DNA from 3 places in the Rhodococcoides fascians A25f genome. Region 3 is predicted to be linked to each of the others. Evidence: riboswitches for the same ligand, from Rfam matches in the RefSeq annotation. Region 3 holds a riboswitch; each other region holds the start of a gene.
The links. Region 3 has a riboswitch for S-adenosylmethionine ahead of BH93_RS05375 (amino acid ABC transporter permease). Riboswitches for the same ligand answer to the same signal wherever they lie in the genome.
Positions count from the first base shown of each region.

Region 1 (7,376 bases), 120 kb from region 3:
AGCGCCGACGCACCAGCCGAGCCGGGCAGTGGCCAAGGCAGAGCGTTGCGGTCGACTTTGCCCGAGGTGCGCGTGGGCATCTCGTCGACCAATGCGAGGCGCGGTACGAGCGCCGACGGAAGCTGCTCGGCCAACAGTGTTCGGGCGGCCTCGAGATCGAAATCGGGGTCGGTGCTGGCGAGGTAGCCGACCAGAACCGAGTTTCCCGCACCGGTCTTGCGCACGGCCGCAGCAGCACCGCTGACACCCGGAAGTGCTTGCAGCGCATTGTCTATCTCGCCGAGTTCGATGCGTCGACCACCGAGCTTGATCTGATCGTCGGCGCGGCCCTGAAAGAGCAGGCCTTCGAGCTCGAGCTTGACCAGATCGCCGCTCCGATACGCCCGCTCCCATCCGAGTGAGGGCATGGGCGCATACTTTTCGGCGTCCTTGGCCGGATCGAGATACCGCGCCAGTCCGACGCCGCCGATGACGAGTTCTCCGATGTCACCGACCTGTACCGGAGCGCCCGACGCGTCGACCACAGCCAGGTCCCACCCGTCCAACGGCAATCCGATGCGGACGGGACCCTTCCCGTCCATGATGGCCGCGCACGCGACGACCGTTGCTTCGGTGGGGCCGTAGGTGTTCCAGACCTCGCGGCCCTCGACGGCGAGTCGCTCGGCCAGCTCCGGGGGGCATGCTTCACCGCCGAAGATGAGCAGCCGCACCGCCTCCAGTGCGACCGCGGGCCACAGCGACGCGAGGGTCGGCACCGTCGAGACGACACTGATGTCGCGGGAGACGAGCCACGGACCGAGATCGAAGCCGGACCGCACCAGCGAACGCGGCGCGGGCACAAGGCACGCACCGTGTCGCCACGCCAACCACATCTCCTCGCACGACGCGTCGAACGCCACCGACAGGCCGGCGAGCACGCGGTCGCCGGGGCCCAGTGGATCCTTCTGCAGGAACATGCGCGCTTCGGCGTCGACGAACGCCGCCGCGTTGCGATGACTGACCGCAACGCCCTTGGGTGTGCCGGTGGAACCCGAGGTGAAGATGACCCACGCATCGTCCTCGGGAGTGGGTGGCACAGCGCTGTGTTCGGGTTCGTCCTGGGGGATGTCCTGCTTGGGGGCAGTACCGGCCGCGATACCGCCTGCGGTGACGATGGCCGTCACCTTGGCCTCCCCGAAGACCAGCTCGGCGCGCTCTTCGGGGTCGTCCGCGTCGACCGGAACGTAGGCAGCACCGGCCGCGAGGATGGACAGAATGGCCACGTAGAGCGAAAAGGAACCCGACGGCATGCGGATGCCGACGCGATCGCCGCGCCGGACGCCGGCATCGGCGAGCCACTTGGCACCCTCGGCGATGTCGTCCAACAATTCGGAGTAGCTGACCGACACGGCACCGTCGTCGATGGCGGGGGCGTCGGGAAAACGATGGGCGGTGTCGCGGAGAACGTCGATGAGCGTCCGGGCGGGAGGAGCGAGAGACGAGCGAAGAAACGCCGCCGGTGCAGGCGCGATGTCCGCGCTCGAACCCGGCAGATCGTTCTCTTGATGCACAGACAACCGGGCGTCCTTATCGATTCGTTGGCAAGTGACTCTGTGGTGCTGGTGAGCAGCAGCGCCGTTGGTTATCTCACGTTCTGTTTGCCAGCAGGTGAACGAGCGCGCGTTCCCACCGCGGAAATCCTACTGCTGCACACGTGTGAGTCCCGGGTTGACAAAACCGCAGCGGGTTTGCAAAGGTTCTGTCCACGGTCACGAGTACCAGCATCAAGCCCCGGCTAGCTGGTCGGCAACCCTCCTCCGCGGTGGGGTGCTCCGGGTGACGACCAGGCTGTTGCCGGAAAACCGGCGCGGCAAGCGCGGACTCGTTCACGAACTCTTCGGTTGCGGGTCCCTCGAACGTGAGGGCTTGATCTGTCATGACATCTGTACTTTCCCGCCCCTGTGCTCCTTTTGCCCCTGTTTCGGGCACGGATCTGCAGGTACCCCTGGTGCAGGGTGGCACGTGCACCTACGCCAACTTCGACTACGCGGCCAGCGCGCCGGCCCTGGCGGCAGTGACCGATCGGATCGCCGAACTGCTGCCGTTCTACTCGAGCGTGCATCGAGGTGCCGGCTACGCCTCGCGCGTCTCGACGGCTGCCTACGAGAAGGCTCGGGTGACCGTCGCCGATTTTGTTGGTGCGCAGAAGGATTCGGTGGTGGTTTTCACGCGGAACACCACCGACTCGCTCAATCTGCTGGCCGCGTGTGTGCCGGGCGACACCGTGGTGCTCGATATCGAGCACCACGCGAACCTGCTTCCGTGGCGTGATCGCCGCGTCGTGGTGGCCGCGTCGACACTTGCCGAGACCATCGACCGTCTCGACGCCGAGCTGGCCGTGAAACCTGCTGCACTGCTGGCGATCACGGGTGCATCGAACGTCACCGGCGAGGTTCTTCCCATTGCGGAACTCGCAGCTCTGGCACATCGGCACGGCGCGCGGATCGCGGTGGACGGAGCTCAGCTGGTTCCGCATCGCCGCATCGACATCGCTGCCCTCGGCGTGGACTACCTCGCCTTCTCCGGGCACAAGCTGTACGCACCGTTCGGTGCGGGAGTGCTTGTGGGCGCGCGTGATTGGCTCGACGCCGGTGAGCCTCACCTGGCCGGTGGCGGCGCGGTACGCAGCGTGAGCATCGACCACACGGAGTGGGCCCCAGCACCTCAGCGGCACGAGGCAGGCACTCCCAACGTGCTCGGAGTTGCCGCACTGGCTGCAGCCTGTGAGGCCATCGCGGGATTCGACGACGCCGAGCTGCAGGCACACGAGCACGAATTGTCGTCCCGACTGCGGGCCGGCCTGGCGGATCTGGAGGGCGTCGAACTACTGCAGGTGTGGGCCGACGCGCCCGACACCGTCGGCATCGTCACCTTCACGGTGGCCGGACGCGACCCGGGTGAGGTGGCTGCGTATCTCTCGGCCGAGCACGGCATCGGCGTGCGGGACGGAAAGTTCTGCGCGCATCCACTGCTCCGCCGGCTGGGCCATGCAGACGGCGCGGTTCGAGCCAGCATCGGCCTCGGCAGTTCCTCGGCCGATGTCGACCGGCTCGTCGACGCACTCGCCGCCCTGGTGGAGTCCGGGCCGGACTGGCACTACGAAGAGGACGGCGGCTGGTGGAACCCCGTGCCGGACCCTCGACCCTTTCCGGGCCTGGTCGACGGGGCCGCCGGGGTTGGATCCCCGTGCACCCCCTCGGACGGTTAGCATGGCGTCATGACCGTGAGTGTCGCGTGGCTGGGCAACCGCCACTGGTGCAACAGATACGTGGATCTGTGCCGCACTGCGTCCGGCTCGTGTTCGATTTCGGCTCCGCTCCGACCGAATGCGTTCTCCGACTTCTAGAATCAGGACCACCACTCATGTCGCACAACCACACTCGCGTCGCTGTCGAATTCGATGCGATCTGGTCCGAACTGACCGTGGCTCCGGACGCGGACATCGTCCGAATCCAGGCCTCCGACCTGCGGGAAGCGCAGCAGCAACGCGCGCGGCTACGCGCCGAAACCGTCGAGCGCGGCGAGTCGGCCGACGGTACAGCTGTGTTCCTCGACCTCGAGATCCACATCGCGGCCGATGCTCGGACGGCTCGTCGCGAGTTCGCCGGACTGGACGCGCCGATCAGCCCGTCGTCCGTCCGCTACGTCGGTACACCATCGGGATTGGCCAGTCTGATCTCCGACGTCACCGCGGCCGACGTCGCCGACGGGGTGACGTTGCAGGTCCACGACGATGTGAATCGGCAGTCGACATTCCTGAGCTCCGGGGTGCTGCCGCTGCTCGGATCGCGCGGAACTCGGTTCGACGTCGATGCCGTCGACGAAGTCCTCGGAGCATCGCGCATCGCCCCGACCCTCGCATCCTGAGGGCTCGTGTCCTGAGGTCTCGCGTCTTCAGGGCGTCGGGGGTCAGGTGACGTCGATGGCCAAGCCCGCGGTGATCCGCAACAATTCGGTGTACGTCGATCGAAAGATCGTGTTGGTGTGGCCTGCCGCGGCCCACACCTCGGCGTGACCGGCCAGATCCTGGTCGACGAAAGTGTCCAGGTTCGTGGGGTGGCCGACCGGTGCGATACCACCGATCGGCTGCCCGGTCGCGTGTTTGGCCGTGTCGAGATCCGCCCGTGCCAACCTGCCACCGAGACGCTCACCGGTGTGCTCGAGATGAACATTGTGCGCTCCGGACACGAGCAACAGCACCGGCTCGTCGTCGAGCAGAAACACCATCGACTTCACGATCGCACCCACCTCGACACCCAGTGCCGCAGCGGCATCGGCGGCAGTGTGGGTGCCCTCCGGACTGTTCACCACCACTCCGTGATGACCACGTGAAATCAGAGTGTCGGCCACATGGGCTGCATTCGGATGAAGTAGCCGGGACATGAACCAACCCTATTGCCCCAGCCTCGTTTACGCAGATGTGTCGAGATCACCGAACAGTCTCAATCGCGCCATCCCGCCGTCGGGGAAGATGTCCATCCGAACCTCCGAGACCGGAGTCTCGTGGTCGAGTACGAAGCGATGCCGGGTGTCGGGCTGCAACGTCGTTCTCGGCAACAGCTCGATCCATTCGCCGTCACCGAGCCGTCCGCGCAACGATGCGGCACCCGGCGCATTGCCGAGGAAGCACGTGGTGTCGAGCTCGGCGAGGCGGACGAGTCCGGTGCCCGCCAGTTGCACCTGGACCCAGTCGTTCGCATCGTTGCGTCGACGCGAGGTCTCCCAGCCCTCGCCCATCGACCGCGGAGGACCGGGGAACAGCAGATTGTTGGGGGAGCTGTAGAACATGTTGGAGCATGCCGAGACGTAGGCACCGTTCTCGAGGGCGGCCAGGTCGACCGGCCCGGCCGCGAGGAACTTGGGGTCGGGCTTGCCGCGGCCGAGGACTCGCAGGCGAGCCACTCCGCCGTCGGGATAGATCGACAGCTTCACGTGCGTCCACCGAGCGTCGGAGGCGACCTGGAATCTGTTCTCGCTGTCACCGTTGACCGGACTACGGGCGACGATGGTGGTCCACTCGGTCTGCGTGCGGAGCTCGTCCGGGGAGGCAAACCCCTCGACCTCGGCGGCCTCGATCGAGATCTCCGGCGGGTAGTTGCCGGTGAACCACGAGGTGTCGACGACGATCGCCGATACGACGCCGGGTGCCCCGAGACGCACGATGGCCTCGTCGTATCCGGCCTCGCGGCGCCGACGCGTCTCCCAACCGTCGTAGATCTGACCCTTGTGTCCGAACGTCGCCGTCGAATAGTCGGCTTTGCCCGGACTGACGAGATTCTCCTTCTCCGCGAACGTCTCGTCGTTCGCCCACACCACTGCGCCTCCGAGAGTGCGGACGGCGAGATCTGGCAGTGGCAGGGGGAAGGTGGCAGTCATGGGATCACACTTTACTGGTCTCGCGTGAGCTCACCGGGTGGTGTGCCCGCCGACGCCGCAGTGCCGCGGCACCCAGGAGTGCCGTACCGGCCAGGATGTAGAGCGCCAGTCCGAGTGCCGGCTGCCCCAGCCCGGTGCCGGAGAAGTACACGATGCTCCGCACGCCCTCGGTGCCGATGCCCGGGGTGATCCAGCGCCCGATCGAGGCGTAGAGCGACGGCAGCACATCGGCTCCGAATGCTCCTCCTGCGCTCGGGTTTCCGAGGATCACGAACAGTACGATCGCGGCAGGCACCGCAGCGACGCCGATCAGTGCGCGCAGGCCCATGGTGACCAGTCCGGTGGCGAAGACCACGCCGGTGCCCAGCAGGGTGAGTGGGAACCAGTGGCCGGCAAAGGTTTCCAGAACGTGGGTGGTGAGAAACGCTCCGAGCGCTCCGGAAGCGAGGGAGTACACCGCGAGAATGCCGACGTGCATGTAGGTTTCGCGGCGCGAGGACGGTGCCCCGATCAGCAGTCCGAATGCCGCGGCCAGCAGGTAGCCGCCGACGACCCAGCCGACCGAGAGGTAGAAACCGGACAACCCTCGGTTGTCGTGGACCCCGACCGGGATCTCGTCGCGAACCACGAACTGGCGGCCCTGCGCGGCGTCCACCTCGGTGAAGATCGATTGCAACGCGGTGGCCTCGGAACTGCCGGCCGCACTGGCAGTGATGAGCGTGTCCGTTCCGTTCGCGCCGACGACATAGGCCCCGATGATGTCGCGGTCGCGGAGCAGCGAGCGAACCTCGGCGGTGTCGACTGCGGTGCGTGCGTCGAGCGGCGCACCGTCGATGGCGTCCAGACGATCGGCGGTCTGCTGATCGAGTCCTTCCGGGAGGCCTGCTTCGGTCACCACCGCGATCGGGATCGCGTGCGGCGTCGGCTGATGGAACGCCGAGACATAGCTCAGGATGAAGCCGAGCTGTAGCACCAGGACTGCGGCGGCGAGCAATGACATCTTGCGCATGGGTGAACTCCTGAACCGTGTGAAATCTGCGGGGTCGAATTCCGCGAGCCTTGTCGATACCCGAGGTATTCAATACTCTAGGTATCGTGATTGCCGAGGAGCAAGAAAAGTGGGGGTCGACACAGTCGCAGCGACGACCGCAGCGTGCCGACGTGCGAGACCGATTGCTCGCCGCCGCTGCCGACGAGTTCACCGAAAAGGGTTATGCAGCAGCCAAACTCACTGATATCGCGGACCGCGCCGGCTTCACCAAGGGGGCCGTGTACTCGAACTTCGAGTCCAAGCAGGCGCTGTTCGCCGAGTTGCTCGCCAAACGCTCACTCGACCTCGCGGCCCGCGTGCTGGCCCACATCTCCGATCTGGATTCCGGTGCCGCAGCAGGAGCGGGCGGCAACGAGATCGCCTCGTGGGTGGTCGCCGAACCTCGCTGGCCGCTGCTCACCGTCGAGTTCGGCATCCTGGCCGGACGCGACCCGGCCGTCGCCGAGCGCTACCGCACCGACCGTCGAGCGCTGCGGCGTGAGCTCGAACGTCTCATCGCCGAACGCGCGGACCAGTGGGGCGTGGGCGACAAGTTCGATGCCCGACGCGTCGCGACGTCACTGACGGCCTTGATCTCCGGATTGGCCGTCGAACATTCGGTGGATCCGGAGGACATCGACGAGGGAATCATCGCCGACGCGGTGTCCGAACTGTTCGCCGGAGCGATAGCTAGGGCACATCTCGATTGAGGGTGACCGCACCGGGTAACCACGCAAGATGAATGCTCAGAATCCGGATCCGGACGTCACCGCAGGACTCGAAGCGGGTGGCGGCGTCACCCCAGGAGACACCCCGCCCGCCGAGACAGGTATCGGCGGACCCAACCACGAACCGCCGCAGCGCAGCCGAGTGATGCCGATCGTGATCATCTGCGTGGTCGCATTGCTGGCGATCCTGATCGCCGGTGGAC
Region 1 covers NZ_CP049744.1:1,009,073-1,016,448, forward strand. The annotation lists gene BH93_RS04745 (Pls/PosA family non-ribosomal peptide synthetase) at 1-1,550, opposite strand, end outside; SAM riboswitch class IV at 1,747-1,862, shown strand; gene BH93_RS04750 (aminotransferase class V-fold PLP-dependent enzyme) at 1,916-3,247, shown strand; gene BH93_RS28110 (hypothetical protein) at 3,257-3,385, shown strand; gene BH93_RS04755 (hypothetical protein) at 3,403-3,906, shown strand; gene BH93_RS04760 (YbaK/EbsC family protein) at 3,949-4,422, opposite strand; gene alc (allantoicase) at 4,450-5,415, opposite strand; gene BH93_RS04770 (hypothetical protein) at 5,420-6,424, opposite strand; gene BH93_RS04775 (TetR/AcrR family transcriptional regulator) at 6,577-7,155, shown strand; gene BH93_RS04780 (DUF6480 family protein) at 7,184-7,376, shown strand, end outside.
Region 1: another riboswitch for S-adenosylmethionine. It lies ahead of BH93_RS04750 (aminotransferase class V-fold PLP-dependent enzyme); the one in region 3 lies ahead of BH93_RS05375 (amino acid ABC transporter permease).

Region 2 (7,376 bases), 2.6 Mb from region 3:
GCTGCCGCACACCCCGAGTTTGCCGGCAAGAAGGCGATCTTCTTGCAGAACGCGTTCTACGAGGGCAAGGCGATTGCGTACCAGGACGGACTGAGCACAGACTTTCTCACCAAGCTCGGATTCGCGATCCCCGACGACATCGACGCGTACGTTCCGGCCGACGGTAGCGCTCAGGCCAGTATTCCGCTGGAGAACCTGTCTGTACTGAACGTCGCCGACGTGTTGATCTGGGGAACCGAAGGGCCCGGCGACCGCGCCCAGTTGGAGAAAGAAGCGGTGTACAACGCACTGAAGCCGGTGCAGGACGGCAACCTGGTCTTCACCGACGGGGTGACGGCCGGTGCGATCTACTTCACCAGCGTGCTGAGCCTGCCGTACGTCATCGACAAGCTGACCCCAGCGCTGACCGAAGCACTCGGCGGAACGGCAGCGACGATCACCAGCTGACAGGACCGGGCGGCCTACTGTGCGGCCGCGCGCTTGTCCATCCACTTGGCGGTGGCCAGCACACCGAGACCGGCCACCGCCAGGCCGGAGCCGACAGCGGCGGGTGCCGTGTAGCCGAAGCCGGCGGCGATCACGGCGCCACCGACTGCCGCACCGATGGCATTGGCCAGGTTGAATGCGGCGTGGTTCAGCGATGCGGCCAGCGTCTGGGCGTCCTCGGCCACGTCCATCAACCTCGTCTGCAGACCGGGAACCACCGAGGAGCCGGATGCGCCGATCAGAAACACCAGAAGCAGAGCAGTGATCGGATTGTGTGCCGCTGCCACGAACAGCGCCAGGAACACTGCAGTTGCGGCCAGCCCGACGAAGGTGCCCTTGAGCTGGTACCGGTCTGCCAGCCAGCCACCGGCGTAGTTGCCGGCGACCATTCCGAGTCCATAGATCATCAGGGCGACCGGAACGAGCGCGCGAGCGAGACCGGCGACATCGGTCAACGTCGACGCGATGTAGGTGTACACCGCGAACATGCCACCGAATCCGACGATGCCCACGAACAGGGTCATCCACACCTGGCTGCGACGCAGTGCACCGAGCTCGGTGATGGGGCTGGTGGTCGGCATGGCGTCGAGTCGCGGCATCCACACAGCGAGCGCGGCGACGGTGAGGGCACCGATGACCGCCACGAGAGCGAACGCGCTGCGCCAACCCAGCGCCTGCCCGATCCAGGTTGCCACCGGTACGCCGACGACGTTGGCGACCGAGAGACCCATCATCACCATCGCGACGGCTTTGGCTCGTTTACCTGGTTCGGCGAGGTGGGCAGCCACCAGCGCGGCCACTCCGAAGTACGCACCGTGCGGCAGGCCCGCGACGAATCGCGAGGCGACGAGCTCGTTGAAACTGGGTGCGAATACCGTTCCGAGGTTGCCCAGAGTGAAGGCGACCATCAACACCAGCAGCAACATCCGCCGGGGAACGCGCGCAGCCAGGGCAGCGATGGTGGGCGCACCGACCACGACGCCGAGCGCGTAGGCAGAGATCATGTGGCCCGCGGAGGGCTCGGAGATCCCCATCGTGGTGGCGATGTCCGGCAGCAAGCCCATCGACGCGAATTCCGTGGTGCCGATGCCGAAGCCGCCGATGGACAGGGCCAACATGGCGAGCCTGCGACGGGTCGAGTGCGGTCGATGACTGACGCTCAGACCACTCGAGACCTTGCCGCGCACAGCGCTGACTCGGGAAAGAGCGGAATCGGTGACAGTCACAGCGGTACTACCTTCGTTTCGATCGTGGAATGGAGCAACAAGAACGGTGGCCGGCCGAATCGATTCAGCAGAGCGCAACCGAGTAAGAGAACAGCCAACCCGACCATTGTCTTCCCTCGGGCAACCTGTTTTCGAGTCGCAGCGCGGTGATTGTCCTCACCCGAGCATCTGCTCGAGTTCCACCGGCCGCCGCACCGAGCCCTTGTTCCTGTGACACGTCCGCACCCGCTAAGATCTTCGCCAGGTCATGAGTGCCAGCATCGAGCCCCGGCTTGCTGGCCGGCAACCCTCCAACCGCGGTGGGGTGCCCCGGGTGAACGACCGGGCCGATCCGGCACGCCGAGTGCCGAATCGACAAGCGCGGGTCCGCAGGCAGCGGACCCACTGAATCTTCGGCCTCCTGGGGCCGAGGCCTGTCAGGAGGTTCTCGCATGTGTTGCTGTACCGATACGCCCCGTAACGCTCGACTTCTCGAGCATCATTCGACATTCGATTCGTCTTAGACAGACTCGTTTCAGAAAACGGAGTATCACCAGCCATGACCGATTCGACCCCCGACATCGTCGACGCCACCGGAGCACCCACCGAGGATCCGTTCACCGACCCGGCGGCCAACTGGAGTTTCGAGACCAAGCAGATCCACTCGGGTCAGACCCCGGACGGCGCTACCAACGCCCGTGCATTGCCGATCTACCAGACCACCTCGTACACGTTCGACAACACCGATCACGCGGCCGCATTGTTCGGACTCGCAGAGCCGGGCAACATCTACACCCGCATCATCAACCCCACCCAGGACGTCGTGGAGCAGCGCATCGCCGCTCTCGAGGGTGGCGTCGCGGCGCTGTTGCTCGCGTCGGGTCAGGCGGCCGAGACGTTCGCGATTCTCAATCTCGCGGAGGCAGGCGACCACATCGTCTCGAGCCCGCGGCTGTACGGCGGCACGTACAACCTCTTCCACTACACGCTCCCCAAGCTGGGCATCACCGTCTCGTTCGTCGACGATCCCGATGATCTCGAGCAGTGGCGAGCCGCGATCACGCCGTCGACCAAGGCCTTCTACGGCGAGTCGATCTCCAACCCGAAGAACGACATTCTCGATATCCCCGGCATCTCGGCGGTGGCCCACGAGAACGGCATCCCGTTGATCGTGGACAACACGGTGGCGACGCCGTACCTGCTACAGCCGTTGAAGCACGGTGCCGACATCGTCGTGCATTCGGCGACCAAGTACCTGGGCGGGCACGGCACGGCGATCGCGGGCGTCATCGTCGACGGTGGCACCTTCGATTGGACGCAGGGCCGTCACCCCAACTTCACCACCGCGGACCCGAGCTACCACGGTGTGGTCTTCGCAGATCTCGGCGCGCCTGCATTCGCATTGAAGGCACGCGTGCAGTTGCTGCGTGACATCGGTGCGGCGGTCTCCCCGTTCAACGCCTTCCTCATCAGCCAAGGTATCGAGACGTTGAGCCTCCGAATCGAGCGGCACGTGGCGAACGCACAGAAGGTGGCCGAGTTCCTCGCCGGCCGCGACGACGTCGTCTCGATCAACTACGCCGGACTCGAATCGTCGCCGTGGTACCGACGCGGCCAGGAGTTGTTGCCCAAGGGGCAGGGTGCGATCGTCGCATTCGAGTTGAAGGGCGGAGTGGACGCGGGCAAGAAGTTCGTCAACGCGCTCACACTGCACAGTCACGTCGCTAACATCGGAGACGTGCGCTCACTCGTCATCCATCCCGCGTCCACCACCCATTCCCAACTGACTCCCGAAGAGCAGTTGGCATCGGGAGTGACGCCGGGTCTGGTTCGTCTCGCCGTGGGAATCGAAGGAATCGACGACATCATCGCCGATCTCGAGGTCGGCTTCAGCGCGGCGGCATCTTGAGTCACAGCTGCGACACAGGCGTTCGTCCGGAGGCGGTTCTTCCGTCTCCGGACGGGCGGCTGGGCACCATCGACATCGGCGGTCTCGATCTCGAGAACGGCGCTCGCATCCCCCAGGTCACTGTGGCAGTGCAACGGTGGGGCGAACTCGCCACCGACCGCAGCAATGTCGTGCTCGTCGAACATGCCCTGACGGGCGATTCGCATGTGTCCGGCCCGCCGGATGCAGATCATGCACTGCCCGGTTGGTGGAACGGAATGGTCGGACCCGGGCGCCCTATCGACACAGACGAGTGGTGCGTAGTGGCGACCAACGTGCTCGGCGGGTGCGGCGGCACCACCGGACCGAGCAGCATCTCGCCCGACGGCACACCGTACGGTTCGACGTTCCCCGAGATCTCCATCCGCGACCAGGTCGCCGCCGAGGCAGCCGTCGCCGACGCCCTGGGCATCGACCGCTTCGCCGCTGTCGTCGGCGGTTCGATGGGCGGCATGCGCACCCTGGAATGGATCGTCAGTCGCCCCGATCGAGTGGCAGCGGCACTGGTTCTGGCAGTCGGAGCCCGGGCAACAGCCGACCAGATCGGCACGCAGACAACGCAGATCGCCGCGATCAAGGCGGATCCGGGTTGGCTCGGCGGCAACTACCACGCCACCGGAACATCTCCGACGGCCGGACTGGGTATCGCACGACGCATTGCGCATCTGACGTATCGCACCGAGAGCGAACTCGACATTCGGTTCGGCAACTCTGCGCAGAACGACGAGGATCCGTGGGCCGGCGGTCGCTACTCGGTACAGAGCTACCTCGAGCACCAGGCCGCAAAGCTGGTCAATCGATTCGACGCGGCGACGTATGTCCTACTCACCGAGGCAATGAACCGTCACGATGTGGGTCGTGGCCGCGGCGGTGTAGCCGAAGCTCTTGCGTCGGTACCGGTTCCGACCATCGTCGGCGGCGTCGATTCGGATCGTCTGTATCCACTGCGCTTGCAGAAGGAGATCGCTCGCGAACTCCCCCAGTGCCGTGGACTCGAAGTGATCCAATCTCGCGACGGTCACGACGGCTTCCTGACCGAAGCCGACTCGGTGGCGAAACTGCTCGCCGAGACGATGGAACTCGCTCGCCTCGGACGCCGCTGACACCGACGGGCCCTGGGCTCCCCCCCAGGGTCCGCTCCTGGTATCAGTCGGTGCCCAGTGGGTCGATCGACAGCGACAAGAACACGATCGCTCCGCCTACGCAGCCCAACGCGAGCACGTCGAATCCACGACTGCGCACGCTCAGGGTTCCGACCCGAGATTCGGGCAGGCACAATCGCAGCACCGCGGCCAGTAGCGCCGCACATCCGAAGATGAACGCGCCGCGCCGCCAGCGATCCGCCAGCACCAGAACCAGCGCGGCAAGCACGACGACCGACACCGCGACGATCGGTAGGTTACGCGCTACCGCTGCACGAAATCCCTGGTCGGATTCGGCTCGCGAATCCTCGGCGGCGTTCATCCTCGGATCGCTCAGCTCTCGGCTGCGGTGCGCTCGGCACGCTCGACGACGTTGGTGAGCAAGAAGGCTCGCGTCAGAGGTCCGACACCACCGGGGTTGGGCGAGAGGAAACCTGCTACCTCGGCAACACCGTCGGCGACGTCCCCGCGCAATCCGTCCTCGGTGCGGGTCACACCGACATCGAGGACGGCAGCACCGGGCTTGACCATGTCCGCGGTGATCAATCCCGGAACTCCAGCGGCGGCAACGATGATGTCGGCGCGGGAGACCTCGGCGGCAAGATCGCGAGTTCCGGTGTGGCACAACGTCACCGTGGCGTTCTCCGACCGTCTCGTGAGCAACAGCCCGATAGGCCGACCGACCGTGACGCCGCGGCCGATGACCACCGCGTGCGCGCCGTCGAGGGCCACGTCGTAGCGACGCAGCAGGTGCACGATGCCACGCGGCGTGCACGGCAGCGCAGCATCCTTACCGAGCACCAGACGGCCGAGGTTGATCGGGTGCAGACCGTCGGCGTCCTTGTCCGGATCGATCCGCTCCAGAGCAGCATTCTCGTCGAGATGCTTCGGCAGCGGCAGCTGCACGATGTATCCGGTGCACTCGGGGTTGGCGTTGAGTTCGTCGATCACTGCCTCGAGATCGGCCTGGGTGATGTCGGCGGGCAGATCACGACGAATCGAGGTGATCCCGACCTTGGCGCAGTCGTTGTGCTTGCCCCGGACGTACGCCGCAGAACCCGGGTCGTCTCCCACCAAGACGGTGGCCAGCCCTGGGGTTATGCCCCTCTCACGGAGCGCTGCCACGCGGGCGGTGAGATCGACGAATATCTCGTCACGGGTCGCTTTGCCATCGAGAATCGTTGCAGTCACCCGGCCATTGTTCCAGGCTCGAGGTCGACCGCGCCGCGCCGGTCCGAAGACCGCGTCAACCCTCCACGACGAGACCGTGCGCTCCCGCGTATGCCACGGCCTGCATCAGCTCGATCTTGGCACCCCGCACACTCGCGCTCACCCACAGGGACGGATCGGCAACGGCTCCACGCAGGTCGGCCTCGTCGAACTTGGCGTCGACAGTGCGGGCTCCCGCGAAATCGACCGAGCGCACTGTTGCTTTCCGAAAATCCGCAGACACCAGGTTCGCCTCCCGCATCCGGCACCCCGTGAGGTCGAGACCGCGCAGGTCGACGTTCCCCAACGCCGCGAGAGTGAAATCGACCTCGTCGTAGGTCGCGGGCCGCATCCGACTGTCCACAAACACCGAACCCATCATGGTCGAGTGACGAAATGTGCTGTGCTGCAAATTCGTCCGAGTGAAGGTGCACGATCGAAATGCAGAATTCGTGTGGATCGATTCGGTCAGGTCGGTGCCGGTGAAATCGCATTCGGTGAACACGACCGAGTCGGTTCGCACTCCACTCATGTCGGCATCACGAAAGGTGCACCGGACGAATTGCCTGCCGTTCCACTCCTGCCCGTCCAATCGAGTGTCGGAAAAATCTTCGCCGATGATCTGCTCGTCGTCCACCTGCCCCATACTTCCCCGGTTCGTGGTGGCAGAGTGAACCGGGTGTTTCGACTGATGTTCTTCGAGCCCCGAATCCCCCAGAACACCGGCAATGCAATTCGCCTGGTCGCCGGCACCGGATGCGAGCTGCACCTGGTGGGTCCGCTCGGCTTCGACATGTCCGAGCCGAAGCTCAAACGGGCCGGCTTGGACTACCACGATCTGGCGTCCGTCACCGTGCACCGAGACCTGCCGTCGGCCTGGTCGGCTCTGGCACCGACGCGAGTGTTCGCCTACACCGCCCACGCCACACGTTCCTACGCCGACGTTGCGTACGAGCCCGGCGATGTTCTCCTCTTCGGGCCGGAACCCACCGGACTCCCCGACGAGGTCCTCGACGACCCGCACGTGAGCGACCGCCTTCGCATACCGATGATTCCCGGCCGTCGATCACTCAACCTCGCCAACGCAGCGGCGGTGACGATGTACGAGGCATGGCGGCAACACGGGTACCAGGGCAGCGTCTGAGGAGTTTGCGTTCGAGTGCGCTCGAACCCCTAGCGTGCGTTTTCATGACATCTGCAGCACAACGGACCGATTCACCACGTACCTGGCTCGTCACCGGGGCATCCTCCGCCGGTGCGGATTTCCCGGGTGTTCCCGAATCTGTCCGGCCGGTCTGACACCGCTCGCCGGACTATCTTCTGTACTCATGGCGACTACGGACTTGATGAACAGGGCGCTGGCAGCCGTGGCGGATTCGGACGCAC
Region 2 covers NZ_CP049744.1:3,693,169-3,700,544, forward strand. The annotation lists gene BH93_RS17395 (ABC transporter substrate-binding protein) at 1-447, shown strand, start outside; gene BH93_RS17400 (MFS transporter) at 462-1,604, opposite strand; SAM riboswitch class IV at 1,956-2,079, shown strand; gene BH93_RS17405 (bifunctional o-acetylhomoserine/o-acetylserine sulfhydrylase) at 2,251-3,600, shown strand; gene metX (homoserine O-acetyltransferase MetX) at 3,597-4,742, shown strand; gene BH93_RS17415 (DUF3017 domain-containing protein) at 4,786-5,103, opposite strand; gene BH93_RS17420 (bifunctional methylenetetrahydrofolate dehydrogenase/methenyltetrahydrofolate cyclohydrolase) at 5,115-5,972, opposite strand; gene BH93_RS17425 (pentapeptide repeat-containing protein) at 6,028-6,636, opposite strand; gene BH93_RS17430 (tRNA (cytidine(34)-2'-O)-methyltransferase) at 6,670-7,134, shown strand; gene BH93_RS17435 (MerR family transcriptional regulator) at 7,319-7,376, shown strand, end outside.
Region 2: another riboswitch for S-adenosylmethionine. It lies ahead of BH93_RS17405 (bifunctional o-acetylhomoserine/o-acetylserine sulfhydrylase); the one in region 3 lies ahead of BH93_RS05375 (amino acid ABC transporter permease).

Region 3 (7,376 bases):
GGATCGGCCGCGAAGTCGCGGGTGTGCGGATCGACGACCGGTCCGGTGGCATGCTCGCCGATCTTGACGCCGTCGGGCGACGACAACCCGTAGATGCCGGCAGTATCGAGAAGTGCACCGGGGTGGTGGATGAAGCTCGGCCACAATTCGTCGGAAAGCAACGGCGCGAAATGCGCCGGCTGCTCCTGCGTGGTGACCAACGGCGGAGTGGCACCGTACGGCGCGAACTCGGCCGTCCATGCTCCCGCCGCGAGAACGACGACATCGGCCACGTAGGTGCGGGTGTCCGTCACCACGTCGGAGCCGGAGATCTCACGCACCGGACTCTCGTATTCGACCGTCGCACCGCGTGAGCGAGCTGCCGCTACAGCTGCGGCGACGCTGTGATCGGCGTGAAGTCGCCCGGCCGCAGCATGGAACAGCACTGTGGTGTCGAATCGAAGACCTGGCCACCGTCGCTGCGCAGCAATGGGTTCCAACACCTCGAACTCCAGACCTGCCCGCTCCAGTGCACCGATCCTCGGATTCACCGTCTTCGGATCTCCATGATCGACGGCTCCTGTGATGTCCAACAGCTCTGTGTCGGTAGCGGTTTCGAGCTCACGCCAAATTCCGTGTGCCCGGGCGGCCAGTGCCACGTAGTTGTCGTCGGCATATGCGTGCCGAAAAATTCGCGAGCTGCCGTGCGAGGCACCGTTCTTGTGCCCCGGCCCGAACTGCTCGAGCAGAGTGACGTCATGACCGCGTCGCGCAATCTGCCACGCCGACGACGCGCCCATGATGCCGCCGCCGACGACTACTACTACTTTCACCGCGCTCCTACGCTGCGGGCTTGCGAGGCAACCCGGGCGGGTTGATGACGGACTCGGACACGGCCTCGGACTGCAGACCCCAGCGATCGATCACCTTCTGGTAACTGCCATCGTCGATGGCATGTTGCAGTGCCTCACGGACGGCCTCGATGAGACCGTTGTCCTTCTTCGTCAGCACCGCGATCTCACCCTGCAACGCATCGCCGGCACCGGAGAACGTCCCGACAACCTTCGATTCCCCACTGGTTGCCGCGTGGTAGACGGCAGAGGGGTTCGGCCCGAGATAACCGTCGATGCGCTTGGATCCCAATGCCAAGTAGTAGTCGGAGGTGTTCTGGTAATACGCCAGCTCGGCCGGCGCGAGACCCTCGGCCACATTCGCCTCGTTCCAGTCCACCAACAGCTGTTCCTGGTTGGTGCCGGACCCGACGCCGATCTTCTTGCCGGCGATGTCCTGACGCTTCTCCACCTTCCAGTCGGTGTCCTTCTGGGTCTCGAAGGCGAGATTGTCGAGCCGGTAGGTGGCGAAGTCGTACTTGTCTTTTCGCTCCTCGGTGACCGTGACATTGGAGATGAACACATCGTTCTCGCCGGAATCGATCTTGACGAAGTTCTGCGACCAGTCCGCAACCTGCAGATCGACGTCCAGCCCGAGAATATCTCCGACGAGGTAAGAGAAGTCGACCTCGGATCCGACGATGGAGGTGTCGTCGGTGGCGTAGAAGCGCAGCGGCGGCGCAGTTCCGCCCGCGCCGGTGACGATCAGCGTGCCTCGATCTCGAATGGCCTGTGGCACTTTTGCGGCGATCTCGTCGACCTTGTCGACTCGGACTCTTTCGGTCTGCTCGGGTGTGAGGTCGAAGCTTTGCCCGTCCTCGGTCACGACCTGCGACTCGGCCTCGGGTTCGCTGCAGGCGGTCGCGGTGAGCGCCACGATGGCCAATGCTGCGGCCATGACCGTCAGCCTGCGTGATGGTTTCGACATGAGTGTTGTCCGTCTTTCGCTGAAGTGAGGTGGTCTACAGAACGTGAGAGAGGAAAGATTTGGTCCGCTCGTACTGCGGGGAGTCGAGAAGCGCTGCAGGAGTGCCCTGTTCGACGATGACGCCGGCGTCCATGAACACGATGGTGTCGGCGATGTCGCGTGCGAAGGCGACTTCGTGCGTGACGATCACCAGCGTGGCACCACCGCGGGCAAGTCCGCGGATGACTTCCAGTACCTCGCCGACGAGCTCCGGATCGAGAGCCGAGGTGGGCTCGTCGAACAGAATTACTTTGGGACGCAACGCCAGTGCTCGCGCGATGGCAACTCGCTGCTGCTGGCCCCCGGAAAGCCGACGCGGGTAGTCGTGCGCTTTCGCGCCGACACCCACCCGCTCGAGCAGCGCGAGCGCCTCGGGCTCGACGTCGACGCGCTTACGCTTCTGCGCCGAGATGGGAGCCTCGACGACGTTCTCGAGCACGGTCAGGTGCGGAAACAGATTGAAGTTCTGGAACACGAACCCGATCTGCGAACGCTGACGCAGAATCTCACGGTTGCTCAGCTCGTGCAGCTTGGCACCCTTGCGTTCGTAGCCGACCAGATCGCCGTCTACCCGGACAGTCCCCTGGTCGACTTTCTCGAGGTGGTTGATGATGCGCAGCAGGGTCGATTTACCGGATCCGGACGGGCCGATGACTGCGGTGACCTCCCCGGGCCGGACGACGAGGTCGACGCCTTTGAGCACTTCGAGGGAACCGTAGGACTTGTGTACGCCGCGCACCTCGACGGCATAGGTCTTCGCGGTCGTCGTGGCATCGAGTGTGGTCATCGTGTCGCTCCTCGCGGGGCGAGAGTGATCTCGGCCAACTTCGTTCGCAGCTTCTGGATCGGCGTCAGCTCGACGGTGCGGACAGCTCCCTTGGCGTAGTGCCGCTCCACGTAGTACTGCACCACCGACAGAATCGAGGTGAGAATGATGTACCAGACGGTGGCCACCATCAGCAGCGGTACCACTCGGCCGCTTCGTCCGTAGATGACTTGAACCTGGTAGAACAGCTCGGCGATGGCCATGACGGAGACGATCGAGGTGCCCTTGAACAGGCTGATCACCTCGTTGGCCGCGTTGGGGAGAATGCCTCGCATCGCCTGCGGAAGAATGATCTTGAAGAACTCTCGCCTTTTCGGAATACCCAGTGCTGCAGACGCTTCCAGCTGTCCCTGATCTACGGAGATGATACCGGCGCGGACGATCTCAGCGGAATATGCAGCCTGATGGAGAGCGAGTCCGACGATCGCAGCCGTCGACCCGCTGATGACGTTGTTGACGTCGAACTCGAAGAAGCTGGGTCCGAACGGAATTCCCACCGACAGGGTTTGGTAGAGATACGCGATGTTGAACCAGAACAGCAGCTGCACGATCAGAGGAATGGATCGGAACGCCCAGATGTAGAACCATGCAATCACCTGTAGGACAGGATTGTTCGACAATCGCGCGACCGCCAAGGCGATGCCGAGCGCGAAGCCGATCAGGGTGCCCCAGAACGTGAGCTGGATGGTGAGCCACAGGGCCGAGAGCACCGATTGCGCGGTGAAGTACTGGGCGAACGTGCCCCAGTCCCAACCCGGATTGGTGGCGAAGCCGTGCAGGAACTGGGCAACCACGACCAGGGTGGCGATGCTGATCACCCAACGCCACGGATGCCATTTCCTGGCCAGCACGAGTTGCTCGTCGGGGACCTGTGCGTCGTCACCGGGGTTCGAGGCCGCAGGTCGAGCTTGTAGTTGAGTCACCGGAACCGCCGGGCCGGATGGGCAGCGATCATCGCTGTGTGCCTTTCGAGGAATTCGAGCTGTGAGTACGCGAATCGTCAAGCGTGCGTACAGGTACAGATGCTCATCAGCAGTGCCTCCATCGGTCCTGGCGGTAGCACCCACACCTTCGGCGAGGAAGGGGGTTGCTGCGACGTCATCGAGCCAAGGTCTCTCGGTCGCTCTGGATGGTGACAGGAATGTATAGAACGTGGGATTGAAAAGTCAAGTGCGAGTGTCACTTCGGGTTGAAATCACGATGATTTCAACCCTTGCCGTCAGAGCGATCGGCCGAATGCTCCCCGAAAGCGGGCGGCGGGATGCGCGTCGGGCAGGCGATCGACACCGGTCAGCTTGCGCCTGACGGTGCCGGTCTCGTATTCACGCTTGGCCAACCCCCGCTGCTGCAGGACCGGCAGTACGTGTTCCACGAACTCGACGTAGCTTCCGGGAAGGGTGGAGTTGATGACGTTGATCCCGTCGACACCGGCGTCGCGCCACTGTTCGAGACGATCGGCGATGGACTCGGGCGTTCCCACCACCCGGCCGCTCCGAGTCCGCATGTGCGCGAGATCGCGAACGGTGGGTTCTCTGTCGGTGATCGCTTCGCGAAGCCACGCCAACGTGCTCTGCGACCCCTCCCCCTGCACTTCGCCGATCGGGGTGTCCAGATCGTAGAAGCCGAGATCGATGCCGATTCCGCCGGCGGCATGCGCGATCATCGCCTCGTCGTCGACGAACTCGTCCAGCTCCGCTTCCTTCCGCCGCGCCTCGTCATCGGTGCTCCCGATGACGAATGACAGCCCCTGGTAGAACTCGAGATCGTGTGCCGCTCTGCCATTGTCGACCACCAGCCGCCGTGTGTCGGCAATCAGCGCCTGGGCGGCCTCGGGTGACGGGGACGCGATGAACTGCGCTTCGGCATTTCGGGCCGCGAAGCGTCGACCCGTCGGCGAGGAACCTGCCTGAAACAGCACCGGCGTGCGCTGCGGCGACGGCGCAGACAGATGCGGCCCTTCGACGCGGTAGCGCTTGCCCACGTGATCGATCGTGTGCACTTTGGAGAAGTCCGCGTGCACCCCGGTCTCCTTGTCCTGCACCAGAGCTCCGTCGTCCCAGGAACCTTCCCATAGCTTGTAGACCACCTCGACGTACTCGTCCGCCCAGGCGTATCGGTCCTCGTGCAGGGCCAGATCGCCGAAGCCGAAGTTGCGCCACGCGTTGGCCGACATACTCGTCACGATGTTCCAGGCAATCCGACCCTGCGACGCGTGATCGAGGGTGGACATCTTGCGAGCGAAGTTGAAGGGATGCTCCTGCAGGATCGACGACGTGATCGCAATGCCCAGATGTTCTGTCGCATAAGCGATCGCCGACGCAACTACGGATGGATCGTGGCTCGGGATCTGCAATCCGGACTCGACGAACTTGCGCGACGAGCCTCGGTGGTCGTTGTACAGGCCGACGACGTCAGCGAAGAAGATGAAGTCGAACTTCCCCTGCTCGAGCAGTCGGGCCAGTGAGACCCAGTGTTCGAGGGACGCGAAATTCGTCTGCTCTGCTTCCGGCCTACGCCACGCACCGTGCACGATGTGAGACGTGGTGTTCATGACGAATGCGGAAAACCTGAGCGGCCGAGTCATACCGCCACCATGCCACGAAGACACATGCCGGAACACCGCGCAGACGTCGGCAGCGCACCGAGCACAGCCCCTCGAATCAGCCTGATTTCAACCATTGCGTCGCGCCAACGACGCGGCGAGCCTTTTCGGTAGCGAATCGTTCTGTGTGGGCTGGGTCTCGCACAGCATCGACGAAAGGAATGGGTCGCCACGATGCCGAACAGCTCTGCCACGTCGAAGAACACCGCAATCGCCATGATCGAACGCAGAATCTCCTCCACCACCGAATCCTGGGACTGGCAGATCGACGCACTGTGCCGAGGCCAGGACTCGGAGATCTTCTTCTCCCCGTCGGGTGAGGGGCGAACGGCACGTCGCCAACGCGAGGATCGCGCCAAGCAGGTGTGCGCCGGCTGCGGAGTGCTCGACGCATGCAAACGGTTCGCGCTGGCAGCCAACGAACCGTTCGGAGTGTGGGGCGGAACGACTGCCCGCGAGCGACAACAGCACCGAGCCAACTCCCGACGTGCCGACGAACGGCAGGCGAGCTAGTAGCAGGAGTGAAGCCGGCGGAACGACCCGATAGTTCGGCAGTCGACCTTGCGGCTCGACCCGGTAGTTCACAATGGAAGGGTGAGCGAAACCGAGAAGCCCCAGCAGTGGACGTATCTGATGGACATGGACGGTGTCCTCGTGCACGAGGATCACCTGATCCCCGGTGCCGACACGTTCCTCGCCGAGCTGCAGGCCAACGAGATTCCGTTCATCGTGCTGACCAACAATTCGATTCGTACCCCCCGTGACCTGCGCGCACGTCTCGCGTTCACCGGTCTGGACATTCCGGAGAAGTCGATCTGGACCTCCGCTCTCGCCACCGCGACGTTCCTCGGCAATCAGCGGCCCGGCGGCAGCGCGTACGTCGTCGGCGAGTCGGGTCTGACCACCGCGCTGCACGACATCGGCTACACCCTCACCGACTCGAGCCCGGATTACGTGGTGCTCGGCGAGACCCGGACGTACTCGTTCGAGGCCATCACCACCGCCATTCGTCTCGTCGAGAAGGGTTCGCGCTTCATCGCCACCAACCCCGACGCCACCGGACCGTCCCGTGAGGGCTCGCTGCCGGCGACCGGTTCGGTGGCCGCGCTCATCACCAAGGCCACCGGTAAAGAGCCCTACTACGTGGGCAAGCCCAACGCGTTGATGATGCGGTCAGCTCTGCGTGCGATCGGAGGGCATTCCGAGAACACGCTGATGATCGGCGACCGGATGGACACCGACGTGCTCTCCGGTCTCGAAGCCGGGCTGCAGACCATCCTGGTCCTCACCGGTATCTCGACGATCCAATCCGTCGAGCAATATCCGTACCGACCGACCAAGGTCCTCGATTCCGTCGCAGACCTGGTGGGCCGCACTCAGAACCCGTTCTGATGACACTCGAATTCGTACTCTCCCGGCAGGATCACCACGTCGTCGGACTGGGCGTCCGGCACGCTTTTCCCGATGTCGCCGACGCGGTGGCCGCGGTGCGGGAGGGCCGAAACGTCGTCGGCGCAATCCCTTTCGACATGTCCGACGCCACCGCCCTCATCGAGCCGGATGAGTTCTACCGACTCGACGGGCCTTGGTCGACGGTCGATGCTCAACCGCCGTTACCGGCCGTGACCGTCACGCGCCAGATTCCCGATCCGGAAGTCCATGTGCAGCGAGTGCGCGATGTCGTCGAGCAGCTGAAAGCCGGTGTGGCCGAGAAGATCGTGCTCGCTCGGGCCATCGAAGTGACCGCAGATGCACCGATCGATCCCGCCTCCGTGTTGAGCGCACTGGTCACCCGAGATCCGATGGGCAACGGCTTTCTGGCGGATCTGTCGCCCGCAGGTAAGACCGGCACGCACATCGTCGGCGCGAGCCCGGAACTGTTGGTTCGCAAGCGCGGCAACGTCGTCACCTGCCATCCGTTTGCCGGAACGGCTGCGCGTTCCACCGATCCCGACGAAGAAGCACGTATCTCCGCGGCGTTGGCGGCCAGCGCCAAGGATCAGGCCGAGCACCGATTTGTCGTCGACGAGATCCGTGCTGCGTTGGAGCCGTATTGCGAGACGCTCGATGTGCCCGAGTCACCCCAACTCAGCAGCACTCCACAGCTGTGGC
Region 3 covers NZ_CP049744.1:1,127,075-1,134,450, reverse strand. The annotation lists gene BH93_RS05390 (FAD-dependent oxidoreductase) at 1-779, opposite strand, end outside; gene BH93_RS05385 (transporter substrate-binding domain-containing protein) at 820-1,797, opposite strand; gene BH93_RS05380 (amino acid ABC transporter ATP-binding protein) at 1,832-2,623, opposite strand; gene BH93_RS05375 (amino acid ABC transporter permease) at 2,620-3,513, opposite strand; SAM riboswitch class I at 3,701-3,798, opposite strand; gene BH93_RS05370 (LLM class flavin-dependent oxidoreductase) at 3,882-5,213, opposite strand; gene BH93_RS05365 (WhiB family transcriptional regulator) at 5,439-5,777, shown strand; gene BH93_RS05360 (HAD-IIA family hydrolase) at 5,898-6,656, shown strand; gene BH93_RS05355 (isochorismate synthase) at 6,656-7,376, shown strand, end outside.